One region of the Neoasaia chiangmaiensis genome, then DNA from elsewhere that is predicted to be linked to it. Evidence: predicted binding sites of a transcription regulator. Region 1 holds the regulator's gene; the other holds the start of a gene.
The links. Region 1 encodes LexA, which represses DNA repair genes until DNA is damaged. Its sites were predicted from a motif close to TGTTCTANNTANGTTC; they were not measured.

Region 1 (16,051 bases):
ACCGGCAGTCAGGCAAAAATACCGATTCTTCTGTTTCCTTTGAGGGGACGAATAGTCTAAGAGGACGCGCCAACGGTCGGAATGCCCGTGGGCCTCCGATCCATTCTGACATGGGGAGGCGAGCGGCCTAATGAGCTTATCCGGCAATAATATTCCGAGCGGCACGGCGGGTGAGCGCACCGGCAGTCTTGCATCCGCGCCTTTCTCCCATGAACGTATCCGCGAGGCGCTGGCCTTCGACGACGTGCTGATCGAGCCTGCGGAATCCAATGTGCTGCCGGCCCAGACGTCGACGCGCACGCGTCTGACCCGCAGCATCGAGTTGAACATTCCGCTGCTTTCCTCGGCCATGGATACCGTGACCGAAGACGGCATGGCGATTGCCATGGCGCAGCAGGGCGGCATGGGCGTCATTCACAAGAACCTGTCGATCGAGGAGCAGGCGGAGCATGTCCGGCGCGTGAAGCGCTTCGAATCCGGCATGGTGGTCAATCCCGTGACGGTCGGCCCGGACCAGACCCTGGCCGAGGTGCACAGCATCATGGCGCGCCACGGCGTCAGCGGTCTGCCGGTGGTGCTGCCCGGGGATGGCAAGCTGGTCGGCATCCTGACCAACCGCGACATGCGTTTTACGGCCGATCCTTCGACGCTCGTGCGGGATATGATGACGCATGAAGGTCTGGTCACGGTGCAGGGCGGGGCGGATGCCGAGACGGCGCGCCATCTGTTGCATCAGCACCGCATCGAGAAGCTGCTGGTCATCGATGAGGCGGGGCGCTGCATCGGATTGATTACCGTCAAGGATATGGACAAGGCCGTTGCCCATCCGCTGGCGATCAAGGACCAGTTCGGACGTCTGCGCTGTGCTGCCGCGATCGGCGTGGGCGAGGATGGGCTGAACCGGGCGCGGGCGCTGGTCGAGGCAGGTGTGGACGTGGTCGTGGTGGATACGGCGCACGGTCATTCGCGCGGCGTGCTCGGCACGGTGGCCGAACTCAAGGCGCGCCACGACGGAATCCAGATCATCGCCGGCAATGTGGCGACGCCGCAGGCGGCGCGGGCGCTGGTCGAGGCCGGTGCGGATTGCGTGAAGGTCGGTATTGGTCCGGGTTCGATCTGCACGACGCGTGTGGTCGCGGGTGTGGGTGTGCCGCAGTTCTCGGCGGTGATGGAAACGGCGGCGGCCTGCCATGAACTGGGCGTTTCGGCGATCGCTGACGGTGGCGTTCGCACCTCGGGCGATATCGTGAAGGCGATCGGCGCCGGCGCGGATGTGGTGATGGTCGGATCGTTGCTGGCCGGTTGCGAGGAGAGCCCCGGTGAGGTGTTCCTGTATCAGGGACGTTCCTACAAGGCCTATCGTGGCATGGGTTCGCTGGGTGCCATGGCGCGTGGGTCGGCGGACCGTTACTTCCAGCAGGAAGTGAAGGATGCGCTGAAGCTGGTGCCGGAAGGGATCGAAGGCCAGGTGCCTTATAAGGGCAGCATGGCGGCCGTGGTGCATCAGCTGGTGGGCGGCCTGCGTGCGGGCATGGGCTATACCGGATCGGCGACGGTGGCGGATCTTCAGGTCCGGGCGATGTTCCGGCGCATCACCAATGCCGGTCTGCGCGAGAGCCATGTCCATGACGTGACGATCACGCGCGAGGCACCGAATTATCGCCAGGACTAAGCTTTTTTTCCGGAGCCCTCGCCAGCTGCGGTAAAAAACGCTAGGGGGCGGGCATGACACCCGCTGCCCGACTTTCCACCGCTATCGACCTTCTCTGCGCGATCGAAAACGCGCCGCGCCGCCCGGCCGATGCCACCGCCAATGCGTTCTTCCGGGAGCGCCGCTATATTGGCGGCGGCGACCGGCGCGTCGTTTCGGGGCGCGTGTGGGATGTGTTGCGTGGCTGGCGCAGGTTGCACTGGCATCTGCGCGACATGGAGGGCGGCGCGTCGCCGCGTGCCTTATGTGCGGCGTCGTTGCTGCTGGCGGGCGAATCGTTCGATGTCGTCGACGGGCTGTTCAGTGGGGAGCGGTTTGCGCAGAATGCGTTGGCGTCGCGCGAGCGGGCGGCGCTGATGCCGCTTGAGGGTCGCAGCCTGTCCGACCCCGCCATGCCACGCGCGGTACGCCTTGAGTTTCCCGACTGGCTGGAGCCGTATCTGATCGCGACGTTCGGCGACGAGCTGGAGCGCGAACTTGCGGCGATGGAAGGCGCGGCGCCGCTCGATCTGCGCGTCAATCTTCTGAAAACCGATTGCGAGAAGGCACTGTCCGCCCTGCGGCAGGACTCATTGCTTGCCCGTCCGACGGCGTTGTCGCCGTGGGGTCTGCGGCTGGATGGGCGGCAGCCTGTGACGGCTGCGGCATCCTTCCGCGAAGGGCTTGTCGAGATTCAGGATGAAGGCAGCCAGCTTGTCGTGGCGGCGGTGGATGCGAAGCCGGGCGAGCGCGTGCTGGATTTCTGTGCCGGTGCGGGTGGCAAGACGCTCGCGCTGGCCATGACGATGCATAACAAGGGGCAGATCGTGGCGTGCGATGTCTCCGCGCAGCGGCTGGAAGGTGCTGTGAAGCGTCTGCGCCGTGCCGGCGCGCATAACGTTGAGCGGCATCTGCTGGTAAGTGGCGACAAGTGGGTGAAGCGTCGCGCCGGGAGTTTCGACCGCGTGCTGGTGGATGCGCCGTGTTCCGGGACGGGAACGTGGCGGCGCAATCCCGATGCGCGCATCCGCCTGACGGAGAATGATATCAGTGAGTTGCGCGTCAAGCAGGCCGAGATACTGGACCGCGCGGCGAGTCTGGTGAAGCCGGGTGGGCGGCTGGTCTATGCGACATGTTCGCTTCTGGCGGAGGAGAATATGGCGCAGATCGATGCTTTCCTGTCCCGTCGCGCGGATTTCGAGCTGGCGCCGGCCGGTGGCGAGGTTCTGCCGGAGGCTCTGCGCGAACAGTCCAGCTTCTCGCTGACGCCGCTGCGGAACGGGACGGACGGTTTCTTTGCGGCCGTGCTGCGACGTGTGAATGTGGCTACAACGCCCGAAACATGACGTAAGCGTCGACGAGGCCTTGCGCCGGATGGCGAAAGGCGCCCGGCAGCGTGCCGACGATGGCAAAACCGAAGGATTGCCATAGGGCGATCGCCCGCGTGTTGGTGCTGACGACGAAATTGAACTGCATGGCGGAAAAGCCGAGTTGCCGTGCGATGTCGAGCGCATGGGCGCACAGCTGGCGACCGACGCCTTTCGACCCCTGTCGTACGGCGAAGGCGGCATTGGCCACGTGATGGCCGCCGCCGGATTGATTGGCGCGGATATAACAGGTGCCGACGATGCCCTCCGGCCCTTCGGCGACATGGACGTGATGGGAAGGGGAGCGCCAGTAAGCCAATGCCTCCGCCCGCGTCATGTCGCGGGGCAGTGCATAGGTTTCACCGGCAGCGATGATCGGCATGAGGATGCCGGCGATGGCATCATCGTCGTCGTCCGTGGCGGGGCGGATAAGCATCTGTGACGTCTTCGGCGGTTAGGCGGTCGTGAACATTCCGGCTATGGTGCCGGACTTTGCGTTGCGGCAACGTGACGTTCATCATTTCTTTAGGGGCGACGCCTGACAAGATGTCCACCGATATTCTGATCGGCATTCTTTCGACCATGGGGGCAGGCATTGCCGCGCAGTGGGTGGCCTGGCGCTTCCGCCTGCCGGCGATCGTGCTGCTGTTCGCACTGGGTCTCGCGCTGGGGCCCGGTTTGAATGTGTTGCATCCGTCCGCATCGCTGGGGTGGCTGTTCCGGCCGTTCGTGTCGCTCATGGTGGCGATCATCGTCTTCGAGGGTGGCCTGATCCTCGATTTCCGCCAGTTGCGGGAAGCGGGCGAGGGGGTGATCCGCCTGACGATGCTGGCGTTGCCCATCAACTGGGTACTCGGGCTGCTGGCCGCCCATTATGTTGCGCATCTGGAATGGGGAACGGCGGCGCTGTTCGGGGCCATTATCACCGTGACGGGGCCGACGGTGGTGTTGCCGCTCCTGCGACATAACAAGTTGCAGCCGCGCGTGGCGGCGTTCCTGCGTTGGGAAGCGATCATCAACGATCCGATCGGCGCGATTCTGGCGGCGGTCGTCTTGCAGGTCATGACCGTTCGCGCGGAATCCGGGGCGGGCGCGTTCCTGACCGGTGCGCTGCCGGATCTTCTGGCGTCTTCGGCGGAGGCATTGGCGGCGGGCGTGCTTCCCGCCTATCTCGTGAACTATCTCTTCCGGCGGGATTTGATGCCGGAACCTCTCAAGACGCCGCTGTTGCTGACGCTCGCCCTGCTGATCTTCAGTGTCTGCAACCTGAGCATGGAGGGCGCGGGGCTGATCGGGGCGACCGTGTTCGGCATGGCGTTGACGAACCTGCATGTGCCGGGGCTTTCCGAACTGCGGCGCATGAAAGAGTCGCTGGTCGTTCTGGTCGTGTCGTGTCTCTTCATCCTTCTGACGGCGGATCTTCACCGCACCGTTCTGGAAAGGCTGTCCCTGCCGATCTTCAGCCTGACGCTGCTGGTGCTTTTCGTGGTTCGGCCGGTGGCGATCTTTTTCTCCACGCTCGGCACGGGGCTGACATGGCAGGAGCGGGTGTTCGTCGGATGGATCGCGCCGCGTGGTATCGTGGCGGCGGCCGTGGCGGGTGCGGCCGGGTTCCGTCTGGCGGATGCGGGTTATCGCAGTGCCGCGCTGATTATGCCGGCCGTGTTCGCGGTGATTGCCGTGACGATGATCCTGCACGGATTTTCCCTGCGACCGTTGGCGCGTCGCCTGAAGCTCACCCTGTCCAATGAACCGGCACTGGCCATCGTGGGGGCCAGCCACTGGACGCTGGATCTGGCGAGTTGCCTGCATCAGCAGGGCGTGCCGGTCCTGTTGGTCGACAACCGTTCCAGTGCGCTGATGCCGGCGGCGCGGCGCAGCCTGCCGATCCTTCGGGCGGAGTTGCTTTCCCAGTATGGCGAGGAGGCGCTGGAGGAGCGGCCTGCGGATTATCTGATCGCGACCACGGCGGATGGTATCTATAACGGCATGGTCTGTGCGCATATGGCGCCGCATATGGGGCGGCAGCGTGTGTTCCAGATCAGTCCCGGTGTTGCGCGGCTGGATTTCTATCATGGCCTGTCGCGCGATGCGCGTGGCAAGGTTCTGGGCGAGCCTTCCTGGAATTATACGCTGATCGACACGTTGTTCGAGAAGGGATGGCGCTTCGTCTCGACGACGGCGGACGAAGCCAGTGCCGCGGCGTTCGGCAATATGCAGAACCGGCTCGACATTCTCTCCATCCGGCGCGGTATTTCGATTTCCATTCGCTCGGCTGAGGACGAGCAGCATATCGTTCCGGCGCCGGGAGACCTGCTCGTCTCGATGCTGCCGCCGCCGGAAGCCGAATCGCAGCCGGAGGGCATGACGCAGCGGGATGCTGTGTAGGGGCGCTCAGGTCGCGGGGCTCACCTCGATGGCGGCCATGCCGTCGGCGAGCAGCGTGCGCCATTGGGCTTCGGGCAGGGCGATGCAGCCTTCGGTGACGCCGCTGGTGGTGGGAAGGTGAAGGAAGATCGCGGAGCCCCGTCCGGGGACCGGTGGATCGTCGTTCCAGCCGAGCACCGCGATCAGATCGTAGCTGTGGTCGTCGCGCCAGAGATTTTCACACCGCGCATCATGCGGCAGGGTGACGAAGCGATTGTAATCGCGGTGCCTGGGGTCGTCACACCAGCCGTCATGCGGCGCGAGCGGCTCGCAGGGCAGGCTGGTGCGCGGGCGGGCGAGGCGGTCGGCGCGATAGAAGACGCGGCGCAGCGGCAGGAGACCGGGCGGTGTTGCGCTGTCGCCTTCCGACTTGTCCGAACGGGTGCCGTTGGCGCCGATGGCAACGGGAAATTGATGCTGACGGAAGGTTAGAATGCCTTTTCCGTCGCCTATGGCGGTCATTATTGATGAAGTTTGCAAAGAATCGCTCCGGGTTCTCGCTTTTTTGTGAAGTTTTCGCCTAGTGTCCAGACATGGCCAGATCAACCTTAAGGGTGCATTCCGTTGGCTCGCGCTTGTTATCGGTGTAAGGCGCGAAGCGAGCGCGGCATCTGTTTCCGGTGGAGACTGTCCGCAGGGGAGCATCTGCATGCTCCGAAAATTTGATAAGAAAAGAGTACCCGATGGCTGGTCCACGTCCTGTCTTGATTATTGATGACGACGATACGCTTCGGCAGCTTTTGGTCGAACAACTTCAGATCGAGGGTGAATTCGAGCCCATTCAGGCGGTTTCCGTCGCCGATGCCAAGGCAAAACTGGCGGCGACGGGCAGCCGTGTCGATGCCATTCTTCTTGACGTGACATTGCCGGATGGCGATGGCCGCGATTTCTGTGCGGAACTCCGCCGGCAGGGTGTCAGGATGCCGATCATCATCCTGACCGGCTCCGATGACGAGGCCGATGTGGTGCGCGGTCTGGATGCGGGCGCGAACGACTATGTCGCCAAGCCGTTCCGCATTGCCGAACTGCTGGCGCGGCTGCGCGCGCAGCTTCGCATTTTCGAAAACAGCGAAGATGCCGTTTTCACGATCGGTCCGTATCTTTTCCGCCCGTCCTCCAAGCTGCTGCAGGAGCCGGCGCGCAATCGGCGCATCCGTCTGACGGAGAAGGAAGCGGCGATCCTGAAGTATCTCTATCGCGCGGGGCACCGGCCGATCGCACGGCAGGTACTGCTGAACGAGGTGTGGGGTTATAATGCGGCGGTGACGACGCATACGCTGGAGACGCATATCTATCGTCTGCGTCAGAAGATCGAGCCCGATCCGACGAATGCCTCGCTGCTGCTGACGGAGGGCGGCGGTTACCGGCTCGATCCCGAGGGTGGTGCCGTCGCCTGATGGCGGCGATTTCTAGATGGCCAGTTCAATGACGACCGGGACGTGATCGGAGGGGGACTCCCACCCCCGCACGTCCTTGAGGACCGTCATGCCGTTGAGGCGATCGATCAGGTCTGGTGTGAGCCAGACGTGGTCGAGACGCCGCCCCCGATCGGACGCCAGCCAGTCCCGGTTGCGATAGGACCACCACGTATAGAGTTTCTCGCTGGGTGGCACGACATGGCGCATGGCGTCCACGAAGCCGGTATCCATCCAGGCCTGAAGACGGGTCGTCTCCGGTGGCGTGTGGCTGACGATCTTCAGAAGCTGCTTGTGGCTCCAGACATCGTGTTCGAGCGGTGCGATATTGAGATCGCCGACGACGATGCTGCGCCTGGGTGGGGTCGTGGCGAACCACCGTGTGACTTCATCCACGAAATCCAGCTTATGGGCGAATTTATCGTTTTCCGCCGGATCGGGAATGTCGCCGCCTGCCGGCACGTAAAAGTCATGCAGAAGGACGGGGCCGTCCGGCGTCTCGAAGCGTGCGCCGATATGACGACAGTCGTTGCGGGCGCACCAGACCGGCAGTTCGGTCAGGGGCGTGAAGGGCAGGCGTGAGAGAATCGCGACGCCATTGTAGCCTTTCATTCCGGCGTAATGGACATGTGGAAAGCCCAGCGCCTTGACCCCATCGAGGGGAAAGAGAGGATCGGGGACTTTTGTCTCCTGCAGGCAGACGACATCCGGTTGTCGTTCGGCCACCAGGCGTTCGAGCAGGGGCAGCCGAAGCCGCAATGAGTTGATGTTCCATGTGAGCAGGCGCATGGACTGATGGAATCGATGAGAAGCGCACGAATGGCAAGGGTGTGTCTTGTCGAATTTCGCGAACGGCCCCATTTGTGACGGCGATGAACGACGATACCCGACAGCACGATGCATTGCTGACTCTCGATACGCATATCGACATTCCCTGGCCGGACAGGGGTGACTTTGGCGACGACACCGTGACACGGCAGGTCGATCTGCCGAAGCTGCGCAAAGGTGGCCTGAAGGCTGTCTGTCTTGCGGCCTACATCCCGCAGGGCCGCCGCAACGCCCTTGGGCACGATCAGGCGTGGGTGCGCGTCGAACAGATGTTGCGGGTCATTGGCGGGTTGCCGGATGCGGTCGGCGACGATCAGGTTCGGTTGTGTGGCACGGCGGAATCGGTTCGGTCGGCGGTCGCGGCGGGAGCTGTTGCCATCGTACCGGCCGTCGAGAACGGATATGCGATCGGGGATGATCCGGGGCGTGTCCGGCAGCTCTATGCGCTTGGGGCCCGTTACATGACGCTGACGCATAATGGGCACAATGTATTGGCCGATGCCGCCATTCCGCGCGCCGATCTGGACGATCCGGTCGCGTTGCATGGCGGTCTGTCTGCATTGGGGCGTGAGGCGATCAGCGCGATGAATGATTGCGGCATGCTGGTGGACATCTCGCATGTCTCGCGGGATTCGATGCTCCAGGCGGTCGAATGTTCCCGCACGCCGGTGGTGGCGACACATTCCTGCGCACGGGCGCTGTGCGATCATCCGCGTAATCTGGACGATCGGCAACTGGATCGTCTGGCCGAAAGCGGTGGGCTGGTGCAGGTCACGGCCATGTCGTCGTTTCTCAAGGCACCGGCGCTGGGTCGCGCGACGGTCGACGATCTGGCGCATCATGTCGCATATATCGCCCGGCGTATCGGCGTGGCGCATGTGGGCGTGTCATCGGATTTCGATGGTGGTGGCGGAATCGAGGGATGGTCCGATGCCGCTCAGGGCGCCAATGTCACGGCTGCCTTGGTGCGGCAAGGCTTCACCCCGGAAGAAATCGTCGCGATCTGGGGGGGGAACTTCCTGCGCCTGATGGAACTGGCAGAATCGGCGCGTCGTGGGTAAACAGGCGCCGCTCGAACAAAACGGGACCGTGCAGCGGAGTCACAGACAAAATTTGTCCACGCCAGGAACGCTGCCGGGATTGACTCTCTTTATTTCCAGGGTTTTGCGAGACGAAGGTCCGGTCCGCGCGTCAGATTTTTACTAATTTGCTGGATTTTCAACGGGTTGAATTTTCCTGCCCAAAAATTAGGCAAATTGAGGCGGGTGCGATGAAACCGCGCCCGTCATCAATCTGTCATCTCTTCTCCCACAGAGTTATCCACAAGTTTGGTGGATGAAGTCCGGTGGTGATGCTGGCGACAAGTTGGATGATGTCATGAGTGATTTGCTGCATCAGCCTGCCGACGTGCAGGACAGGGCCTTTCAGGAAGCGACGCCCGCCGGGGCGTCCGCGAATGGCCTGCGCGGGGTCGATGCGATCAAGGAAGCGTTGAAGACGATTCCGTTATCGCCGGGCGTCTATCGCATGTTGGGCGCCAAGGGAGAAGTGCTTTACGTCGGCAAGGCGCGCAGCCTGAAGAAGCGCGTGACATCCTATACCCGGCCGCAGCAGTTGCCGGAACGCCTGCGGCTCATGATCGCCTCGACCGTGACGATGGAAGTGGTCACGACGCATACGGAAGCGGATGCGCTGTTGCTCGAGGCCAATTACATCAAGCGGATGAAGCCGCGCTTCAACATCCTGCTGCGCGACGACAAGTCCTATCCCTGGCTGATGCTGACGGAGAACCACCCGTTCGCGCAGATCACCAAACAGCGGGGCAAGCCCGTGAAGGGTGCGACCTATTGGGGGCCGTTCGCGTCGGCGTGGTCGGTCAACCAGACGCTCAATCTCATTCAGCGGAGTTTTCTGCTGCGTTCGTGTAGCGACTCCGTCTTCAACAGCCGCACGCGGCCCTGCCTGCTGTATCAGATCCGCCGGTGCTCCGCCCCCTGTGTGGACCGTATCTCGCAGGAGGACTATGCCGGGCTGGTCGAACAGGCCAGGCAATTCCTGTCGGGCAAGAACACGGAGTTGCAGCGCGAACTGGTCGTGCAGATGGAGCAGGCCGCAGAATCGCTGCAGTTCGAGCGTGCGGCGGCCATTCGCGACCGGATTCGTGGTTTTGCCAGCATGCAGAATTCCGGCATCGTCAATCCGACGACGATCGAGGATGCGGATGTGGTGGCGGTCTGGCAGGAAGCGGGCCAGACCTGCATTCAGGTTTTCTTCATTCGAGGCGGTCGCAACAACGGCAATCGTGCTTTCTTCCCGGCGCAGGCGGAGGACGAGGCGGCGGGCGATGTCCTGTCGGCGTTCCTGTTGCAGTTCTACGATGACAAGCCGCCACCGCCGCTCGTGCTGGTCAATGCGGACCTGCCGGAGCAGGCCCTGATCGAGGAAGCGTTGAGCATCCGTCGCGAGCGAAAGGTCGAGATCGCACGACCCCAGCGCGGCGAGAAAAAGGACGTGCTGGACCATGCGGCACTGAACGCGCGCGAGGCTCTGGAACGGCGTCTGGCCGAGAGTGCGGGGCAGCGGCGGTTGCTGGAGGGGGTGGCGACGCTGTTCGACCTGCCGGACACGCCGCGCCGGATCGAGACGTATGACAACTCGCACATCATGGGCCAGAACGCTTACGGTGTGATGGTCGTCGGTGGGCCGGAAGGGTTCAACAAGCGCGCCTATCGCAAATATCTGATTAGGAGCGACATGGCCCCTGGTGATGATTTCGCCATGATGCGCGAAGTGATGGAGCGCCGTTTCGGCAAGAGTGCGCGCACGGAGGATGGCGACCGCCCGGAGGACTGGCCCGATCTGTTGCTGATCGATGGTGGGCTGGGGCAGTTCAATGCCGTTCGGGAAATCCTCACGGGTCTCGGTGTGACGGATGTGCCGATGGTGGCGATTGCCAAGGGGCCGGATCGCGATGCAGGCCGGGAATGGTTCCATATGGAGGGGCGGGAGCCGTTCCAGCTGCCGCCGCGCGATCCCGTTCTGTATTATCTGCAACGACTGCGGGACGAGGCGCATCGCTTTGCGATCACAACGCACCGGGCCGGGCGTTCAAAAGGTTTGCGTCAATCGGAGCTGGATACGATTCCCGGCATCGGCGCGGCGCGCAAACGGGCGCTCCTGAACCATTTCGGGTCGGCACGCGGCGTGAAGCAGGCGGGATTGCAGGAACTGGCTGATGTGGCGGGCATCAATTCCGAGACGGCACGCACGATTTATGGCCATTTTCATCCGGAATGGACGCGCGGTGCTGAAGCATGAAGAAAAAAAGTGATGCCTGCCGAAAGGGTATCGGCCCGGCGATCCGTGGTATCCGACGGTAGGGTTATGCGTTAGGATCGAACCATGCTGACGGACTTGCCGAATGTTCTGACACTTCTTCGCATTGCCGCCATCCCGATCCTGGTGGCGCTTGTGGCGATTCGGCAGCCGGTTGCGGATCTGGCGGCCTGCCTGATTTATATCGCGGCCTGCATCACGGATTATCTCGATGGTATGCTGGCCCGGCGCTGGCACCAGAATTCCGATCTTGGCCGCATGATGGACCCGATTGCCGACAAGTTGCTGGTCGGTGCGCTTCTGCTCACGCTTGCCGGTTACGGAAGGCTGGCGGCGGGCTCGCTGTTCGCGGCCATCGTCATCATGCTGCGTGAGATACTGGTGAGCGGTCTTCGGGAATATATGGCGTCGCAACGGGCGACGTTACCGTCCACGCGTCTGGCGAAATGGAAGACCGGCATTCAGATGGTGGCGATCGGCTTCCTGCTGGCGGGCGATTCCACCGGGCGACTGATTGGCCTTTCGTTCCTGCCGGTCAGCACGATCGGTGGCGTGTTGTTGTGGATTTCCGTTGGGCCGACACTGGTGAGTGGCTGGGGCTATCTGACGGCCGGTGTTGCGCGGATGACGGGACGCGTCCGGCAGACAACAGCCGCAAAGCCTGCACCCTGACTGTTTGCAATGATTGTTGTTACTGCTCTCTGGCGCCCGGCGAATTGTGCCGGTAAGTAAATGACTGCAAATAGTGGGAGCATGACATGCGGAAAGCCGCTCTGCTGATACTGCCTATCGTTTTGAGCGGATGTTCCGGTTTCGGCAAATTCCTTCACGATACGGCAACATTGCCTGGCGAGAACCCGAATGGGCCGAGCGGCGACTCGGAAAATCTCGAACGGGCACGTGGTCATGATGTTCAGGCGATGCCGATACTGGCGCAGCCCGGCAATATCTGGCCTGGGGCACCGCAGCCGCTGCCGACATTGCGTGACGTCGAAAACAGCCATGGCGGCATCGCCGCGTCGCTCGGCGATCCCAATACATATTACGGCAACATGACGGAAGGCGGGTCGCTGGGGCAGGACGGACAGCAGATGCCGGAAGGAAAGTCGATCAGCGCTGGTGAGACCGACGACATGCGCCATGGCGTGCATGACTTTTCCGGCGCGGGCATACCGTCAACGCCGGAGTTGCCATCTACCGTGCCGGACAATGCCCGGCATTACGGCGCCACGCCGCGGAAGGATACGATCGTCATCCCCAATGGCGACGGCACGAGTACATTCATCGCGCCGGACGGTACTGTTTCGGTTCGCAAGGATGGAGCAGCGCCGCAGCACTGAGCCGCGGCGCCAGCATTCACTCGTAATGACGGAACAGGCCAATGAGGCGGCCCTGAATGCGGATGCGATCGGCGGGCACGATACGCGTCTCGTAGGCGGCGTTGGCAGGTTCCAGTGCGATGGCGTTACCGCGGCGGCGCAGGCGCTTCAACGTCACTTCCTCACCATCGATCAGGGCGACGACGATCTGGCCGTTCTCGGCCGTGTCGTCACGGCGGATGATGACGGTGTCGCCATTGAGGATTCCGGCCTCGATCATCGAATCACCGGAAACCTCAAGGGCATAATGCTCTCCGTGGCCGACCAGTGTGCTGGGGACCTGGATCTGTGTCCCGTTGTCGCGGAGTGCCTCGATCGGCAGGCCGGCTGCGATCTTGCCGTAGAGGGGAAGGGACACTGTGGGGGCGACGCCGTCGTTGGCCACGCCGCTGAGACGGGCGGAGAAGTCCCCCTGAATGACGTTAGGCGTAAAAGCTGCCGTCTCGGTATTGGGCAGGCGTACGACTTCCAGCGCGCGGGCACGATGATGATGGCGGCGCAGGAAACCCCGCTCTTCCAATGCGGAGATGAGACGATGGATGCCGGATTTGGAGCGCAGTTCCAGCGCATCCTTCATTTCGTCGAAAGAGGGCGAAAAGCCGGTACGGCGGAGGTGGTCGTCGATGTAGAGTAACAACTGGTGCTGTTTGCGGGTCAGCATGGATGCTCCTGCGGCAAACCGGTCCGAGTCGGAATGGCAGTCAATAACCGGTTTGTTCTACATAGGTTCCTGTTTCGGTCCTCGCAAGTCATTTTCCGGTCGAATTTGACGTTTTCCTGGTCAATGGCGTGCGGAAAGACTTGACCTGAGCCCCTTGTATCAGCATTTTGCGCCCAACTTTCATCAACGCTGCCGTCCCTGTCGCGCGCAGCGACATCAGCAGCTTCGAGGTTCCCATGGCCAAGACCAACGTCATTCAGATCCGTCTCGTTTCGACGGCGGATACGGGCTATTTCTACGTGACGAAGAAGAACGCCCGCTCGGCGACGGGCAAGATGGAAGTGCGCAAGTACGATCCGGTCGTGCGCAAGCACGTGGCTTTCCGCGAAGCGAAGATCAAGTAAGCCCTGCGCTTGCGGAACCGAAAAGGGCGGTCCTTCGGGGCCGCTTTTTTTATGTCCGGGGTCAGTAAAGTTTGTCGTGCGGCCCGTAGGGAATCACGAGATCGCCGGTGCGGGCAAGGTTGAGCATGGCACGCGCCCGTTCGTCCAGCATGTCGGCGTTGAGCGCCCGCTCGTCCAGACTGGCGACGCGACGTTTCCAGACGATCTGTTCATCGTTGGCGTCGCGCTGGGCCTGGAGGGCCTGCTCCCGAAGCTGAAGCTGCTGGTGATAGGCATGAATGCCATGGTCGCCCTGCATGGCGTTCCAGCCGAAATAGGCGGTCAGGCCGAGGAAAAGGGCCGGGGGGACGATCGCGCGCACGGCGCGCCGAAACATGCGGACGACTTTCACGAGGTCTCTTTTCCTACCAGGCGGATATTGGCGAATGGTCGCCTGTTCATGTCATAACGCAAACCATGCCGTGGGCGCAAAGAATGTCTCGCATGGGCGTCGATATCGGATGATGAGCAAAAACATCTCAAAGGATAGTCAATGAGGCCCCATTTTCTGCTGGTCGATCCCGGACATTACGATGTTTCCTATGCCATCAATCCCTGGATGGACCCTGAGCTTTGGGCCCGTAATCCAGCCGAGAACGCGCAGGGTGCCCGACGGGGTTTCAACGCCTTGCATGCCGCCCTGGAGCGTGCCGGCGCGAAGGTGACGGTTGTGTCCGGTCAGGAGGGACTGCCGGACATGGTGTTCCCGGCCAATGCCGGTATTGTGTTCGATGGCAGGGTTCTGCCCGCACGCTTCCGGTTCTCCGAACGACGTGGCGAGGAGCCATATTTCCAGAAAATTTTCGAGGACATGGTTGCCGACGGCACGCTGACGGAGATTGTGCCGCTGCCCGACGGCCTTCTTCAGGAAGGCGCGGGGGACTGTCTGTGGGACCGAAGCCGGGGTTTCGCCTGGGTCGGTTATGGGCAGAGATCGGTCGAGGAGAGCGTGGCGGTCATTGCCGAGACGTTCGGTATCCGGGTCGAGCGCCTTCCGCTGGTGACGGAGCGTTTCTACCATCTCGATACCTGTTTCCACGTTCTGCCGCGTGGTGAGGTTCTTTATTATCCGCCCGCATTCTCCGCCGAGACGCAGGCGCGGATCGCGGCGATCGTGCCGCCGGAGCAGCGTATCGTGGCCACCGAGGAGGATGCGCGGCATTTCTGCGTCAATGCCGTTGCTTTCGACGATCAGGTCATCATGGCGGCGCCCCCGGCCTCGCTGGTCGAGCGGCTCTCGGCGCTTGGATACACGGTATCGGGCGTGCCGTTGCAGCCCTTCATGCTGTCGGGCGGCGGTGCTTATTGCATGACGTTGCGGCTCGATAACGTGACGCGTTGAATAAAAAAGGAGGAGCCGATCGGCTCCCCCTTTTTGTTTTGCTGCCGGCGTTATCGTTCAGTTGCGGCGCAGGATCGTGCGACCGGCATACTGGGCGGCCGTCGCGAGTTCGTTCTCGATACGGATCAACTGATTGTACTTCGCCGTGCGGTCGGAGCGCGAGAGCGAACCGGTCTTGATCTGACCGCAGTTCGTCGCCACCGCGAGGTCGGCGATCACCGAGTCTTCCGTCTCGCCCGAGCGATGGCTCATGACACAGGCATAACCGACGCGATGGGCGGTTTCCATGGCCTGCAACGTCTCGGTCAGGGTGCCGATCTGGTTGACCTTCACCAGGAGCGCATTGGCGGCGCCTTCCTCGATGCCGCGGCGCAAACGCTCCGTGTTGGTGACGAACAGGTCGTCGCCCACGATCTGGATTTTCTTGCCGAGCGCGCGGGTCAGTTCCACCCAGCCTTCCCAGTCGTCTTCCGCCAGACCGTCCTCGATCGAGACGATCGGGTAGCGGGCGGCGAGGTCGCTGAGATAGGCGACCATGCCGCCCGCATCGAGATCCTTGCCTTCGCCGTCCATTTTATAGCGGCCGTCCTTGTAGAACTCCGTCGCGGCGCAATCGAGCGCGAAGGTGACGTCCTCACCCAGACGATAGCCGGCGGCTTCCACCGACCTGGCGATGAAGCCCAGCGCTTCGTCGGCCGATTTCAGGTTCGGCGCGAAGCCGCCCTCATCGCCGACATTGGTGTTGTGTCCAGCGGCGGCGAGGTTCTTCTTCAGCTTGGCGAAGATCTCGGACCCCATGCGCACGGCGTCCATCATGGTGGGTGCGCCGACCGGCTGGATCATGAATTCCTGAATGTCGATCGGGTTGTCCGCGTGCTGGCCGCCATTGACGATGTTCATCATCGGTACCGGCAAGGTGTGGGCGAACACGCCGCCGACATAGCGATAGAGCGGGACGTCAAGTTCAAGGGCCGTGGCCTTGGCGATGCCCAGCGAGACGGCGAGGATCGAGTTCGCGCCCAGGCGCGCCTTGTTCGGCGTGCCGTCGAGATCGATCATCGCATTGTCGATGGCGATCTGGTCCGAGGATTCGGCGCCCTGTAGCGTCTCGAGGATTTCGCCTTCGGCGAAGGCGGCGGCGTTCAGCACGCCCTTGCCGCCGT
Region 2 (16,051 bases), 1.6 Mb from region 1:
TGTGCTGACGCGCGGGCCGGATAAACCTGTCGCCTATTCGTCCCGCCTGCCGTTGCCCTATCTCTATGTGGTGCCGGGGGGGCGGTTCTCCGAGCTATATTATTGGGACAGTTATTTCACCATGATCGGCCTCTATGAGAGCGGTCGTTTCGATCTCATGCGTGACATGGTGAAGGACATGGCGTCGCAGCTGGACCGCTACGCGCATATTCCGAACGGCACGCGGACCTATTATCTCAGTCGATCCGAGCCGCCGTTTTTTGCGTTGATGGTCGATCTGCTGGCCAATCATGATGGTCAGGGCGTTTACACGACATTCCTGCCGGAATTGCAGCGCGAATACGATTACTGGATGGATGGTGCGGGCAATCTGGCGCCAGGGCATGCCTACCGCCATGTGGTGCGGCTGGCGGATGGAACGCTGCTCAATCGTCACTGGGACGATCTCGATACGCCGCGTGACGAAAGCTATCCCGAAGACGTGGCGACGGCCAACAGCGCCAGGCGGCCGCCGGAGGAAGTCTATCGCGATCTGCGTGCAGGGGGTGAGACCGGCTGGGATTTCTCTTCGCGCTGGCTTTCCGACGGACATGACATGGCCAGCATTCACACTACGGATATTGCCACGATCGAAGTCAATTGCCTTGTTGCGCATCTGGAACAGACTCTGGCGCATGCCTATGCACTGAGCGGCGACAACAAGCGATCGGGCGAGTACGATCATCTGGCGGCGGCGCGTATCGACGCCGTACGACGTCTGATGTGGAGCGCGGACAGGCAGGCGTTCTTCGATTATGACTGGAAGGCTCAGCGTCAGACGACAGTACTCTCCGCCGCGACGGTGGTGCCGCTGTTCCTGCACATGGCAACGCAGGCGCAAGCGGACGGTGTTGCCGCGACGGTGCAGGGCACGCTGCTGAAAGCTGGTGGCATCATGGCGACCGATCGGCATAGCGGCCAACAATGGGACGCACCGAATGGCTGGGCACCGCTTGAGTGGATGGCGATCAAGGGATTCAAGACATACGGCAATGATCGTCTGGCGGAGGATATTGCGCAACGCTGGATGACGCGCGTGATTGCGACTTATGAAAAATCGGGCGTGTTGCTTGAGAAATACGATGTGGAAGCGACCACGATCAGCCCAACAGGTGGCGGTGGTGGGGGTGAATATCCCATGCAGATTGGTTTTGGCTGGACCAACGGCACGCTGCTCGGTTTGATGAACGGCTATCCGGCCGTGGCTGATCGTATTCTCAAGCGCAATCCGCTCGCCAATCAACCGACTGTTCAGGCATTACCGCCTGTCGATGCCTACAGCGTCAGTAATCCTGCCAATAATGGTGAGCAAAAAGGAAAAACAGTATCCGACCCTGCAACACCGCCATCAGTTGAGCATCACTGAATTATTTCTATGAAATATGGCATCGTCGGCTTATTGGAAGATGAGAATGGCCGACGAAGACATGATGCCAGCCTGAAAGTTTATTGTCCGTCTGTATAAAAGAAATATTGATCGTCAAGAGGTAAGTTGACCTGCCGAGTCCAGAATTGGAACTTAAGGCCGGTCAATTTCTGAACTGCGCATTGTTTATTCCGAAGTCGCAATGTGTCCCTATAATTTAATCAATTCCACAACAAACTAGAGTCAGAGGGGAATAACGGTCATTAACGATTTAAAAACGGTGGAAACGTGTAATTAATGATTTTTTGATTTCCTGTATGCCACGATACTATTCTATTCTGATGTGGTAATTCGTTGTTTATTATATAATTGGTAAGTATCAATATTAAAGATATATAGGGGCTAAATCAATGCAAGAGATCCCGTTTGTATTGGCGAAAACCCCGGCAGCATCTTCTCTTGTTGATAAATTCCAGGAAGTTGAATTTTCCGGCATATATAGTAATTATGGCCCGAAGAATACACAGTTTGAAGCTGCTTTGCAGTCAAGACTGTTTGGCTCGCAAGGTTGCTGTCTGACTGTTTGCAATGCCACGATCGGCCTGATGACCGCGATGAAGCAGGCGGCCAGAAAGCGTCCGCGCACGTCGCCTTCACCTCGTTATGCCCTGATGCCGGCATTCACTTTTGCCGCTGCGGCACATGCTGCTCTCTGGGCAGGGTTCACGCCGCTCTTCTGTGATATTGACGCGGGAAGCTGGGGCGCCTGTCCGCAGTCCGAGCGCCGCCTGATTGCGAAATACGGCAGTGATATCGATCTGATCGTGCCATACGCGACATTCGGCAACAACATCGATCTGGACCACTACGAACGACTTCATCGTGAGACAGGTGCCGGCATTGTCGTTGATGCGGCGGCGTCCCTGGGGGCGATCGATGAACGTGGACGCGGCTTCGGTACGGGGTTCAGGCATCCTGTCGTGTACTCGATGCATGCAACCAAGACATTCGGCGTCGGTGAGGGGGGCGTTATTTATTGTGCTGATCCCGATACGATCGCGACCTTGAGGATAATGGGGAATTTCGGCTTCGGTGAGCCACGCTGCGCGACGATGCCCGGCCTGAATTCCAAGATGACCGAGATGACTGCGGTCGTGGCCCTCGAATGTCTCAAGACGATCAATGATGTTTCCGACAAGCGCGAGATGCTTGCCGATGCCTATCGCCGGTCGTTGATATCGGAATTCAAGCTGCAATCGCGCACCGGTCGACGCACGGCGTATCAGTTCATGCCACTCCTGTTGCCGAAATGGGTATCGCGCGATGCCGTGCGGGCCTCATTGAGCGCGCAAGGCATTGGAACGGGAGCGTATTTCTCTCCTCATCTGATGCAGCAGCCCTATTTCAGGGCGCAATGTGAAGCGGATGATCTGACGGTGACCGATGACGTCGGGGCGCGTATTCTTTCGTTGCCTTTGTGGACCGATATGACGACGTCCATCGTCGAGCGTGTCGTGACGGCATTGCATCAGTGCGTCCTGTCCAACCCCGCCGATCAGAGGGCTGCCTGATGAACGCGATCGAGACGTTGCGCCCGATGTCGAAAGGGACATACGGTCTGGTGATTGTCGGAGCCGGTCCGGCGGGGCTTGCGCCGCTTCTGGCGGCCGCGAAGGCGGGATCGCTGGGCGAAGTGCTGGAACGGGGCGTTTTTCTGGTCGATCGGGCAGCCCATGCCGGTGCCGGTCGTATTGGCAACTACATTATTCGCTCCGACAGTTCTGCCGAGACATTCGTGTCCTGCGTGCGTGATTGCCCCGTACCCGAGCTGGCTGCCCTTGCCGAGACGGAGATCGCACGTGATATCGCGGAAAAAGGCGCGGGGTGCATTCCTCTGGAGCAAGCCGGGCGCTTTCTGGCGATGGTGGGGCGCGTGCTTGCCGATCTGATTGCGGCATCGCCTCGGGGACGGGTTGCGCTCCGCACCGAAGTGCGTGAATTGCAGAAACAACCGGATGGTAGCTGGATTGCCACTCTTGAAAGCCATGCAGGGGACCGGCGCGAGCATGTGCGGTGCCTGACGGCGCTGGTGGCGACCGGGGCCAATCAGGATCGCGAGCGCCTGCGCCATATTCCGGTCGGGGGCAGGCCGTTGCTGCCGGCTTGCGACGCGCGGCTGGTGCAGTCGGACGAGTTCCTCAGTCATGACGGTTTCCGTCGCGCCATGGCGCGGCTGGCAGGGAAGGAAACGCCCCGTATCGCCATCGTTGGCGGTTCGACCAGCGCGATGTCCTGCGCGAAATATGCCCTGGAGGCATTGGGCGACAGGGCGATGCCTGGCGCCATTACGCTACTGCATCGGCGCCCGCTCTCGGTCTTCTATCATAGCCGAGAGGCGGCAGCGGCCGACGGTTATGAAGCATTCGACGATGATGACATCTGTCCCGTCAGCGGGTTCGTTCATCGCTTCGGTGGTTTTCGTTTCGACTCGCGCGAATTAATCAAGCAGATACTGGGGATCAATGTTGCGGCGGTGGAGAAACGGATCGTCTGTCAGCGTATCGTGGACGGAACGGATCACGCCGTCCGGGAGACACTGGAGCAGGCGGATCTGGTGATTGCGTGCCTGGGTTATCGTCCCGCCGGTGTCGCGCTGCGTGACGTCGACGGATTGCCGATTACCTTGCGGTCGGAAGTGGCCGATGCGCCGATGGTCAATCCCGCTTGCGGTCTGCTGGACAGCGATGGCGTGGAAATCGGCGGTCTGTATGGCATCGGTCTGGCGGCGGGCTATCGGCCTCCGCCGGAAATGGGGGGAGAGCGCAGTTTCTCGGGGCAGGTCAACGGTTTGTGGCTGTGGCAAAACGACGTCGGACGCCTTGCGATCACGCGCGTTCTGACGACGATACGCCGCTTCGATCATGCGAGTAGGTCCGTTGCCGCCTGATATCTCCCAGCAAATGGCCTATTCGGCGGCGGCTTGTCCGTTCGACTCGAGCTTCGAGACGAACCTCTGCCGCAAGGCCTACGACATTCTTGGCTGGCATATTGTCAGCCAACTGGCCTTGCCGCCGCGTGCGCGTGTGGTCGATGCGGGGTGTGGAACGGGTCGCTGGAGCGCTCGCTTCCTGAAGCGGGGTCACAACGTCACGGGGATCGAAAACGCGCCCGGGATGATTCAACGTCTGCACGACAGGGCGTTCGGTCCTGCTTTCATCTTATGCGAAAGCGACATGGAAACAGCCCGGATCGGCGATTCAGAAGCCGATCTCGTCATCGCCATTGGTTCGTTGCAATATTGTGACAATCAGGCACGCGTCATTCGACGGTTTTTTGATTGGCTTCGTCCCGGCGGGCAGGTGGCGATCATGGTGGATTCGCTCGGTGCGTTGGTCTCGGAGTGTATCCAGAAAGGCAAGGCCGAGGACGCGCTGAGATTCCTGCGCACCCGGCAGGGGTCCTACACAATGGATCACGTCGTCACGCCGCTTCATCTCTACGATCGATCGGAATTATGCGGCGAGTTTCTGGCGGCTGGCTTCGAGGACGTGGCGTGCACGGGGCTGGTGGTCAGCGCGGCCGCGCTGGGGCGGGAGGGCTGCTCGATCGCCATGCGTGAAAACGAGGCGGCCTTCCTGGCATGGGATGCGGCGCTGGCGGAAGATCCGTTCATGGCCGATAGCGGCCTGCATCTGATGCTGACCGCCCGTCGGCCGGGCTGAATTTCGGCTCAGGACACCGCCATCAGGGCCGCATCGCCACCCACCGCGGCGGTGTTGGTCGTGACAACCCGCTCCTCCAGCAACCACTCCGGGCGCGTGCCCTCGATCATGTAAATCGGCACCACACGGCCTTCGCGTGCCGTGACGGTTGCCGCTACCTGTTCGGCGGTGGGGGAATGCGGCTCCATCAGGATCGCAGCGCATTCGGGGATCGCGCCCGGATCGATCCGCTGGATATGCGACACCAGCGAGGGCGGCAGGCGTGTCATCCATTCCACCGCGGCATCGGGGGCTGCCACGAGTGCTGTGTTGCCGGCAGCAAGCGCGATGCCAACGGCGTCCAGAACGGCTGGCCAGCTATCCGCCGCGCAGATGACCGGACCGCGCGGGATCAGCGTGTGTACGTTTGTCTCGCCGACCGGGCCGGGCAGTGTGAGTGAGGCGCCACACAATGCGTGGCCGATCGCATCGCGCGCGCGGCGGGCAGCGGATGGCTCCCGCGTTTCCAGGAAGGCCAGTAATGAGCGCGCCGTCGCCGGAACGCTGCCGGGAACGAGCGGCGAATAGGCAGGGCATGCCGATAGCAGGCGACGAAGCGTCAGTGGGCCGCCCGCTTTGGGACCGGTTCCGGACAAGCCATTGCCGCCGAATGGCTGGGAGCCGACCACGGCACCGATCATGTTGCGATTGACGTAGAGATTGCCGGCGTTGATCCGCGAGCAAACGCGCTCGATGGTCGAGCGGACGCGGCTGTGCACGCCGAACGTCAGGCCGTAACCGGTGGCATTGACCGCATCGACCACGCCGTCGAGTTCCGACCGTGCAAAGCGACGCACATGCAGGACAGGGCCGAAAACCTCCCCGCCGATATCGGCCACGCGTCCGATCTCGATCAGCGTCGGCGCAATGAAATGACCGCGCACGCAGTCCGGCGAGAGTTCCGTGTGCCAGATCTTGCGTCCGGCACGGCGCATCCGGTCGATATGGTCGTCAATGCGGGCCTGAGCCTCGGCGGAGATGACGGGGCCGATATCCGTCTCGAGCAGGGCCGGATTGCCGACGCGCAGTTCGCGCATGGCGCCGCAGAGCATGGTCAGCAGGCGGTCGGCACATTCTTCCTGCACGAGGAGTACGCGCAGGGCGGAGCAGCGTTGTCCGGCACTGTCGAACGCGGAAGCGATGATATCGGCGACAGCCTGTTCCGGGAGTGCCGAGGAATCCACGATCATCGCGTTCTGGCCGCCGGTTTCGGCGACCAGCGGTACGGGCTGTCCGTTGCGGCCGATACGACCGAACAGCTGGCGGCTGATGAGTTTGGCCACAGCCGAGGAGCCGGTGAACATCACGCCGTCCACGCGCGGGTCTTCAACCAGCGCCGCGCCGACCGTGCCGTCGCCGGGCAGGAATTGCAGCGCGTCGGGCGGAATACCGGCTTCGTGCAGGAGTTCTACCGCACGCGCGGCGATCAGCGGCGTTTCCTCGGCGGGCTTGGCGATTACATTGTTGCCGGCAGCCAGTGCGGCGGCGATCTGCCCGATGAAAATGGCGAGCGGGAAATTCCATGGGCTGATGCAGACGATCGTCCCAAGCGGCGTGTGTGTGGCGTTGTCGAATGTTGCCCGGATCTGGGCCGCGTAGAACCGAAGGAAATCGACGGCTTCGCGCAGTTCGGCGATGGCATTCGGGAAGCTTTTGCCCGCCTCGCGGACGATCAGGCCGAGCAGTTCGTAATCAGCGCCTTCCAGCAGGTCGGCGGCGCGCTCGAGCGGGGTGGCGCGTTCGTCCGGCGTGCGTCCGGCCCAAATGGGTGAGGTCGCGGCGCGGTCGAGTGCGGCGAGAATGTCGGCGGGCGTCGCGTCGATCACCTCGCCGATATGGTCTTCGCCGATGGCCGGGTTATGAACCACCCGTCCGCGCCGGGGGGAAGTGGCTGCCGGGGTGACGGTCGGCGCGGCACGATAGTGGCGGGGCGTGGACAGGGTCGCGCTGAGTGCGCGGATTGTAGGCTCGTCCGTCAGATCGATGCCCAGCGCGTTGCGCCGTTCCGGCCCGAATAATTGAGGAGGGCGCGCGATATGCTCGTTGGCGCTGCCCGGGAGCGCTGCGGCGTGCGCGGTGTCGATCGGGTCATCGATCAGACGTTCGATCGGCATGTTGGCGTCGGCGGCCTGATTGACGAAGGACGAGTTGGCGCCGTTTTCCAGCAGACGGCGCACCAGATACGCCAGAAGTGTTTCGTAGGCACCGACGGGCGCATAGATTCGACAAGGGACATTCAATCCCTGTTTCGAAACGACAGGCTGATAGGTCGTTTCGCCCATGCCATGGAGGCACTGGAACTCATATCGGCCCGGAGAGTGCGGTCCGGCAAGCGCATGGATCGTCGCGATCGTGCGTGCGTTGTGGGTCGCGAATTGTGGATAGATATAATCCGGCGCGTCGAGCAACTGGCGCGCGCAGGCGATATAGCTGATATCCGTATGATGTTTCCGCGTGAAAACGGGGAAGTCGTCCTGTCCCTCGACCTGCGCCCGCTTGATCTCACTATCCCAATAGGCGCCCTTGACCAGTCGCACCATCAGACGATGACCCGTGCGTGCGCCCAGGGCAATCAGCCATTCCAGAACGCGTGGTGCGCGTTTGCCGTAGGCCTGCACCACGAAGCCGATGCCGTTCCAGCCGGCCAGTTCGGGCGCTTCGCAGAGGGATTGAAGCAGGTCGAGCGAGAGTTCGAGCCGTTCGCTTTCCTCGGCATCGATATTCAGCCCGATGTTCAACTGCCTCGCACGGACGGCAAGGGCCTTCAGGATCGGGGCCAGTTCCGTCATCACGCGCGCCCGCTGCGCGCGGCTGTAACGCGGGTGCAGGGCGGAGAGCTTGATGGACAGGCCGGGGCGTTCGTAAAGTGTATCCCCCCGCGCGTGCCTGCCGAGGGCTTCGAGCGCGTCGATATAATCCTGACGGAAGCGCGCGGCGTCGGCGGCGGTCAGCGCCGCTTCGCCGAGCATGTCGTATGAATAGGTGAAGCCTTCATGCTCGCGCGTACTGCTGTGACGGAGCGCCTGCGCGATCGTCTCCCCGATGACGAACTGGCCACCCATCATGCGGATCGCACGGTTGATTCCCTGTCGGACGAAAGGCGCGCTTCCTTTCGCGACAAGGCCGCGCAGGCCGTTCGGCGAGGCCGACAGACGGCTCGTGAGCGACATGCCCCAGGCGGCGGCGTTCACCAGCGTGGGTTGATTGCGCCCGATATAATCGCTCCATGTATTGCGTCCGATCTGATCGCGGATAAGGGCGTCGCGTGTGGCGGCGTCCGGAATACGCAGGAGCGCCTCGGCCAGGCACATCAACGCCACGCCTTCCTCCGAACCGAGGGAGAACGTCTGCATCAAAGCCTCGACGCCATTGCCCGCGCCGCGCGTGCGGAGATTCTGCGCCAGCATCAGCGCGGTGGCGTCGGCCTCGGCGGTTTGCCGTGGCGTCAGCTTGGCGGTTTCGAGAAGCGCTGCCATGCATTGTGGCTCCGGCAGGCGCCGTGCCTGGGAAATGGCGTCCCGAAGGGCGCACGGCTCCGGCTGCGAGGCGAGTAAACCGGCGAAAACGTTCATGGCTTCTCAGAAAAAAAATACGAGGAGGGCGCAGGCATATCGAAACACGCCTGCATGTCTTGCGATGTAGAGGATCGTCGCCGGTTTGAAAATCAGCGCGGCATGGGCAACGATCATTATGACGGCATTTTTCGATTAAGAGTTATTTAAGCCGGGCCCGGCATACTGCCCTTTCGATGGGAAAAGGTGGGAAGGGCTCGCGTGCGCAATCCTCATGACTGTAGCGTTACCAATGCGTCTGACCGGGATGCGATGCGACATCAGGCACGCTGCCACCTTGCCGCCCGGGAGTTCGTTGCGGCGCGTCGCATGGCCGTGCGCGTTCTTGCATACGATCCCGAAGACCGGGAGAGTTTGTCGATCCTGGGCGAAGCACATATGAAGGCCGGAAAGCCTGTCCAGGCATACGCGCCGTTGAAGCGTCGGCTGCGGCTGAAAGATGACTTCCCGATCCGTTTGCTGTTCATCGCATGTCTCGAGCTTTTGAAGCGCGGGGAGGAAGCGACTGCAGAGCGGCAAAGGGCACTGGAGACGTTGCCATCGGCAGGTCATGCGCATTTCCTGTTGGGTATGCTCTTCGAATCCGCCGGCGATCAGCATCAGGCAGAGAGGCTGTATCGAGGCAGTCTCGAGATCGCGCCGTCAGTCGCAGCGGTCCAGCATCGGCTGGGATGCCTGCTTGTCGTTCAGGGGCATCTCGCTTCCGGCATCGACTATCTTCGGCAGGCCATCGAAAACGATCCGACCCGTGCGCTGTACCTTGTCGATCTCAGTTCCGCGCTGGCCGGGCTGGGCGATTTCGATGCGGCGCGCGGCGCTGCGGAGAAAGCGCTCGCAATGGGCCCCGAGACGCACGCGGCGTTGCACAATCTCGGCCATGCCATGCTGAATCTGGACCGGGCAGCCGACGCGATCGGGATTTTCGATCAGGCGCTACGGCATGACGCCGAGCATCCGGCGACACGGTTTTCCCGTGCAACCGCATTTCTGAAGGCTGGTCGGTACGAAGAGGGGTGGCGGGAATATGAGTGGCGCTGGCGCGACTGCCAGCGACCGCGTAACGATATCAATGCGCCGATATGGTCAGGGGAGGACTTGTCGGGACGCCGCATCCTGCTGCATGCCGAGCAAGGCTATGGTGACACGCTGCAATTCGTGCGGCTGGCGTCCACGGTCGCGGCGCTGGGTGCCGAGGTCACGCTTCAGGTGCCTCAACCGCTCGTGCGTTTGCTAAGTGATGTGGTCGGCGTCACGCATGTTGTATCGGCGCTGACGCCCTGGATGACATTCGATTTTCATTGCCCGCTGGCGAGTTTGCCGCTTCGCGTCGGATTGACTGTCGCTTCCGTTCCTGACGCATCTTATTTGAGCGTGCCGCTTACTGAGCGTGTCCGGCAGGGAAACGCGGTCCGAAACCATATGGCAGGCAATGCCGCATGGCCCGATCTGATCGTCGGACTCGTCTGGGCAGGCGATCCGCGCCCGGGTCAGGCGCGGGCGCACATCATCGACCGCCGTCGGTCGGTCGATCTTGCCAGATTGGCGCCATTGTTCACCGTTCCCGGCGTGCGTTTCGCAGGTTTTCAGTTAGGTGCGGCGCGGGAACAAATTGAGACGTCGGGACTTCCGGTCGTGGACGTGACCGATGGAATTCTGGACTTTGCCGATACGGCCGCACGTCTGTCGGGCATCGACCTGTTGATTGCCGTCGATACGTCGATCGTCCATCTTGCGGGCGGGCTGGGCATGCCGGTCTGGATGATATCCCGCTTCGACAATTGCTGGCGGTGGATGGAAAACAGAAGCGACACTCCCTGGTATCCTGGAATGCGCATTTTGCGACAGTCGCAACCGGGTGATTGGGACAGCGTCATCGAGGAGGCGCGAGAGCTTCTGACGCAGTTCTCACAAATCTATCATGCTTCCGCACCGGCGAAGTCCCGCGTGGCATGATCCCGCAGCCATTTGGAGGCCTGCTGCAAATCGGCATGGAAACGTGCTTCTTCCGACTGGCGGCGTTCCGCGTCCGGAAGACGAAGCAAATATGAAGGATGTATGGTTGCCAGCCGTGCGGTTCCGTTCTCCATGATCGTCAAACGACCGCGGGATTGTGCAAGAGTCTGGTTGGTGAGTGATTTGAGCGCCGTGGCGCCTAGCGTTACGATCAGCGATGGTCTGACGATGGCGATTTCCTGCCGGAGCCACCAACGGCAGGCATCGACTTCGTGCGCGGTCGGCGTCTGATGGATGCGGCGTTTCCCACGTGGGGCAAATTTGAAATGTTTCACGGCGTTTGTCAGATAGGCCGAGTGGCGGTCCAGACCTGTATGCCGCATTGCGGCGTTCAGCACCTGACCCGCGGGTCCGACGAAGGGCGTTCCTTTCAGGTCTTCCTGATCGCCGGGTTGTTCGCCGATTATCATCAGTCGGGCGTGATCCGGGCCAGTGCCCGGCACCGTTTGCGTGGCATGGCAATGCAACGCACAGCGACGGCAGGCGGTCAGATCGTGTCTGAGTGACGGCAGGTCGATCGCGTCGCTACCGATATCGACCGGCTGTGCCTGCCGTTCGGTCAGACGCTGGTGAAATGCAGGTGCTTCACCGCTTGTCTGTTGGGCCATCGCCAGAACACGGGCCTCGGCTGTAGCAAGAAGATGGGGAATGGCCGACGCCTCAGGCAGGTTCTTCCAGTAACGTTTCGGCATTTCGGCGCGCATCGCCTTGGTCTTGATGCGCGCGGGATTGAAAATCGATTCATAGTAGGTCAGCCAGAGTGCATCCATGTCATCGCTGATGGCGGGCTGTGCGCAGAGTTCCAGTGAGATGGATGATGAGGTGCCGTCCCAGGCGATTGATCCTCTCGGCGTCAGGATGACCCAATCCATGTCAGCGAAGCGCGCCGTGAAAAATGGAGCAACGACTTCGAGAATATGGTGCTCAGGCTCGAACCACGCCAGAAATTGGCGACGATCGCCCGCGGGCGAAAGATGTTCCCGAAAACGCAGGAAAGCTTTCATCTTATGCGCATCGCGCCGCACCTGATGTTGCATGCGATATGCCCGTACGACATCGCTATCGGTCTTGATCGCCATCAGGTTCGGTTCCGCCTGGCTTCTCCAGGCCAGTCGATAGGCGAGAGTAAAGCGATCCGGATCGCGATGCCGAATGACATCCTCCAGAAGCTTCAGTGTCGAGGGGCGCAACGTGATCTGTGTTCTGACCGGCGGGCATTGGGTGAGGTCGGTTTCGTTCATGGTCGACCACAGCATTTCGTCCTGACCGGCCAGCCGCCATTCGATCTGTTCCGGCGTGATTTGAGCCTGCAAGGCCTGTCGCGCCTGGTGCCGCCACGTTTCGAATCGACCGTTATCGGCTTGAGTAAGGGTGAATTTCATAACAGTGACAATTGTTTTGGCTGGGGCAGAAACAGTGTTCGCAGGTCGCGGCGATCCGTCAGAGCGCTCGGCGACCATCCAGGCGCATGAACAAATGGTTTCAGTTTGCGGAGCGATACGTTCAGGCGGCTTAAATCCTCCAGGCGCAATTGACGATGCCGGCGGGAGGACAGAATGGCCGAGACGGCACGTGGCCCCAATCCCGGCACGCGAAGCAGCATTTCGCGACTGGCGCGATTAAGATCGAGCGGAAACAGCGCACGATTATCCAGCGCCCAGGCAAGCTTGGGATCGAGGTCGAGATCGAGCATCCCATCGGGACGCGAAGCCGTGATCTCATGAAAATCGAAACCATAAAAGCGAAACAGCCAGTCCGCCTGATACAGGCGATGTTCGCGCTGTAGTGGTGGCTGCATTGCCGGAAGAAGGCTGGATGCTTCGGGAATAGGGCTGAAAGCTGAATAATAAACGCGTTTGAGGTGATATCCGCTATAAAGTGACGCGCTGCTGGCCAGGATGGCGCTGTCGTTCGAGCTATCGGCACCGACAATCATCTGCGTGCTTTGCCCACCGGGCGCGAAGCGGCGTGCGACCCGACCGGTAAGGCTCTTGTCGCGACTGGCTTCGATATTCTGTCGCATGTTTCCCATCGCCGTCCGAATGCCGGACGACCGTTTTTGTGGGGCGTATTGAGCAAGGCCTGTTTCGGTCGGCATCTCGACATTGATCGAGACACGATCGGCATAAAGTCCGGCTTCTTCCAGCAGATGTGGCGCGGCGTCCGGGATTGTCTTGAGATGAATATATCCGCGAAAATTGTGTTTCAGCCGCAAGTCGCGTGCGACGCGTACCATCTCCTCCATCGTGTAATCGGACGAGCGGATGATCCCTGACGACAGGAAAAGCCCTTCGATATAGTTCCTTCTGTAGAACTCCAGGGTAATGAAAATCACGTCCTCGACTGAAAATCTCGTTCGTTCAACATTCGATGAGGACCGATTGATGCAATAGGCACAATCATAAATGCAGAAATTCGTCAGCAAGATTTTCAAGAGTGAGATGCAGCGGCCATCCGGCGTGTAGGAGTGGCAGATACCGCTGCGCGCATTCGACCCCAGGCCTCCCGATTGGCGGGAGTCGCGTTTTTCCGCACCGCTTGACGCACAGGAAGCGTCATACTTTGCGGCATCTGAAAGAATGGCGAGGCGAGCGGAAAGCGTTTTCTTCATAGCGAAGTTCACCATATGTTCTTATTCGGAAAACACAAAGAAAAAAGCGTGGGCCCACGGCATCGTAAAAACTGTTGGGAATTTGTTAACCGATTCGATGCTCATCTGGCTCTGCAAAAAATTGCAAAAGCGGAGAAAATTCCATGAGCCTGTCGATCAACACCAATAATGCCGCAATGGCGGCGCTTCAGAGCCTTAACCAGACGACCGCAGCGTTAAATCAGACGCAGAACAGGGTTTCGACCGGCAAGGATGTCAATTCCGCCTCGGACAACCCCGCGGTCTATGCGATCTCGCAGTCGATGAATTCGCAGATTGCGGCCCTTTCGGGTGTTCAGTCGGGTTTGCAGTTGTCCGGCCAGGTGTTGAATACGGCATCGACACAGGCCTCGAATATTTCGATGGCGCTATCGAGTTTGTCGCAAAGCATTATCACCGCCGAGTCGAATGGCTTCAACGCCAACACCATGCAGCAGCAAATCAACAATACGCTGTCGCAGATCGATTCCTACGCCAACAGCGCGACGATGCAGGGAATCAACCTTCTCTCCGGCGCCACTGGTAATGGGGTGAAATACACGTCGATCTCGACGGCGCAGGACGTCAACGGCACGCTCTACACACAGAGCGGCTTCAATGCCACGTCCGCAGGGTTGGGGCTGGCAGGTCTGAATATCAATCAGCAGGGCGCTTCCATCGACTTGGGGAAAGACCAGTTCGTCAACGCGGATTCGGGAACGACTGCGGCTGCGAGTAATCTGCAAATCAAAAATACCGCTGCGACGGCGAGCACCGGCACAGCACAAAATCCGGCGATCAGCTACAATTTCGTCATGGATAATCATGGGGGAACCGGCAGTTCGACCGGGCTTTCGTCGAATGCCACCATTGGTGCTCAACTGGCTTCGGCAATCGGCATTACGACGGCGGCAAATCTGACGGTCGGCACTGACGGTACGATTTCGGATACGGATACGTCGGTCACCCTTAGCAAGCAGTCGACCGATAGCAGCGGCAATACGACTTATGCCTTCAGCAATGGAACGTCCATCACCGCGTCAAAGGATGCCAGCGGGAATACGACGTTTACCGCGTCGACTGCCTTCGACGCGAATGGTAATGCAACGGCTCAGACCGTTGTCGTGGATGTGAACACCAAATCGGCGTCGGCTCTGCCCTCGACCGCGACGACGGGGTCGAAAATTTCAGCGCAGACCCAGGCGCAGACCGATTTGTTGACGACCGCCATGTCCAACGCCGGCTTTCAGGTGACAGCGGATGCCAACAATACGCTGACAATCAGCGGCAACAATATTGATGGCACATCCAATCTGCCTTCGTTCGGAAAAACACTCAATGATTCATCGGGTGCGGCCGTGACAACGGATGTGACGGGATCGGCGGCAAGCGGGTCACAAATTGCACTGGCGACCGTGCAGGCAGCTATTACGAAAATGGGCTCGATTTCGGTATCGCTTGGATCGAGCACGAATCAGGTCTCCCAGATACAGACCTCGGTCAGCAGTTTGTCGAATGCGCTGACGACCGGTGTGGGTGCGCTGACCGACGCGGATCTGGCTGCTGAGAGCGCCAAACTGACGTCGCTCCAGACAAAACAACAACTTGCAATCCAGTCGCTCTCAATTGCCAATTCACAGTCTTCAACCCTATTGAGTCTCTTCAGGGGCTAACAACCAAAGCCGCCTCGAGAGGTAATGCCGATTGGGGCGGCTCAATGAGCAGCCGTATTTCAGAGAAAATTCAAATTTGATATAAAGGCATAAAATTGAATTACGCGGTCTCGAGGTATGTCCGGCAGACGGACAGTGGTCTCTCTTCGAAGGATGTCGAAATTGACTCCTTTAAAAGAGCGAATAATCTTCTTCTCAATGCCGGCACAGTGGACGAGCGGCGTTCGGCGCTTCGTATCAATTATATGATGTGGAGTATTTTGACGCGCGGCGTGGATCGGACCGACAATCTTTTGCCGGATTTATTGAAAAAAGACCTGATTAGCCTGGGCGGGTGGGTCATGAATTTCAGCAATGCCGCGTTAAACGACTCAAGCGATCTACAACCTTTGATAGATATCAATCGGGATATGATTGATGGTTTGAATCAATCAAAAGAGGTTGCTCAGCAAAAGTCAGAAAGACATGACGGCGTTTTCGGAATGGCAGTGTAGTGCCAGCATGAGGTGATTGTTGGTGGCAAAGTCCACGTTCAGGACTGGACAGGACCGTATATTTTCAGAAAGGCATCCCCTGTCTTTCGCGCAACTTCTTGAATGGCCGCCTTGCTGCAATCAACGGGAAGCTCTAGTCGCCGACGTTGAATAATTCGTGTCTGGCACAATGCGAAGAATTGCTCGGCTGCGAAAACAGGGTCATCTATCGCGAGATTGCCTTTTTTGCTCTCGTTTTCAAGCCATGCCGACATATTCCTCAATACGATGCCGGAACCGTAACGCCAGAAGATGTCCGCCAGATGAGGAAATTTGGGTGCTTCGGAAACAATAATTCGATACATGCCCACCGGGCTTGGGCTAATTAGGATAGTGATAAATTCAGCAGCAGCCGTAACAAGTGTTTCTGCACAATTTCCTTCAGGCGTTGAAATGCGCTCGAACATCGTTGCAAGTTTGAGTCTGCTGAGTTCATCAATTAGCGCAGCAAAAAGATCGGCTTTA

Region 2: a site for LexA is predicted at 13,368-13,383, ahead of A0U93_RS13520 (putative DNA modification/repair radical SAM protein). Genes of this name have one in related genera too.

The regions. Positions count from the first base shown of each region.
Region 1 covers NZ_CP014691.1:998,584-1,014,634, reverse strand. Annotated here, with positions in the region: gene guaB (IMP dehydrogenase) at 131-1,672, shown strand; gene A0U93_RS04830 (RsmB/NOP family class I SAM-dependent RNA methyltransferase) at 1,726-3,036, shown strand; gene A0U93_RS04825 (GNAT family N-acetyltransferase) at 3,017-3,493, opposite strand; gene A0U93_RS04820 (cation:proton antiporter) at 3,604-5,445, shown strand; gene A0U93_RS04815 (L,D-transpeptidase family protein) at 5,452-5,946, opposite strand; gene A0U93_RS04810 (response regulator transcription factor) at 6,168-6,881, shown strand; gene xth (exodeoxyribonuclease III) at 6,894-7,688, opposite strand; gene A0U93_RS04800 (dipeptidase) at 7,772-8,788, shown strand; gene uvrC (excinuclease ABC subunit UvrC) at 9,105-11,045, shown strand; gene pgsA (CDP-diacylglycerol--glycerol-3-phosphate 3-phosphatidyltransferase) at 11,130-11,735, shown strand; gene A0U93_RS04785 (hypothetical protein) at 11,822-12,403, shown strand; gene lexA (transcriptional repressor LexA) at 12,420-13,103, opposite strand; gene rpmG (50S ribosomal protein L33) at 13,340-13,507, shown strand; gene A0U93_RS04770 (FtsB family cell division protein) at 13,569-13,883, opposite strand; gene A0U93_RS04765 (dimethylarginine dimethylaminohydrolase family protein) at 14,040-14,888, shown strand; gene eno (phosphopyruvate hydratase) at 14,946-16,051, opposite strand, start outside.
Region 2 covers NZ_CP014691.1:2,839,624-2,855,674, forward strand. Annotated here, with positions in the region: gene treF (alpha,alpha-trehalase TreF) at 1-1,405, shown strand, start outside; gene A0U93_RS13490 (DegT/DnrJ/EryC1/StrS family aminotransferase) at 1,816-2,976, shown strand; gene A0U93_RS13495 (FAD-dependent oxidoreductase) at 2,976-4,352, shown strand; gene A0U93_RS13500 (class I SAM-dependent methyltransferase) at 4,342-5,127, shown strand; gene putA (bifunctional proline dehydrogenase/L-glutamate gamma-semialdehyde dehydrogenase PutA) at 5,136-8,738, opposite strand; gene A0U93_RS13510 (tetratricopeptide repeat protein) at 8,940-10,691, shown strand; gene A0U93_RS13515 (UdgX family uracil-DNA binding protein) at 10,655-12,133, opposite strand; gene A0U93_RS13520 (putative DNA modification/repair radical SAM protein) at 12,130-13,362, opposite strand; gene A0U93_RS13525 (flagellin N-terminal helical domain-containing protein) at 13,506-15,053, shown strand; gene A0U93_RS13530 (flagellar biosynthesis regulator FlaF) at 15,149-15,547, shown strand; gene A0U93_RS13535 (TetR/AcrR family transcriptional regulator) at 15,586-16,051, opposite strand, start outside.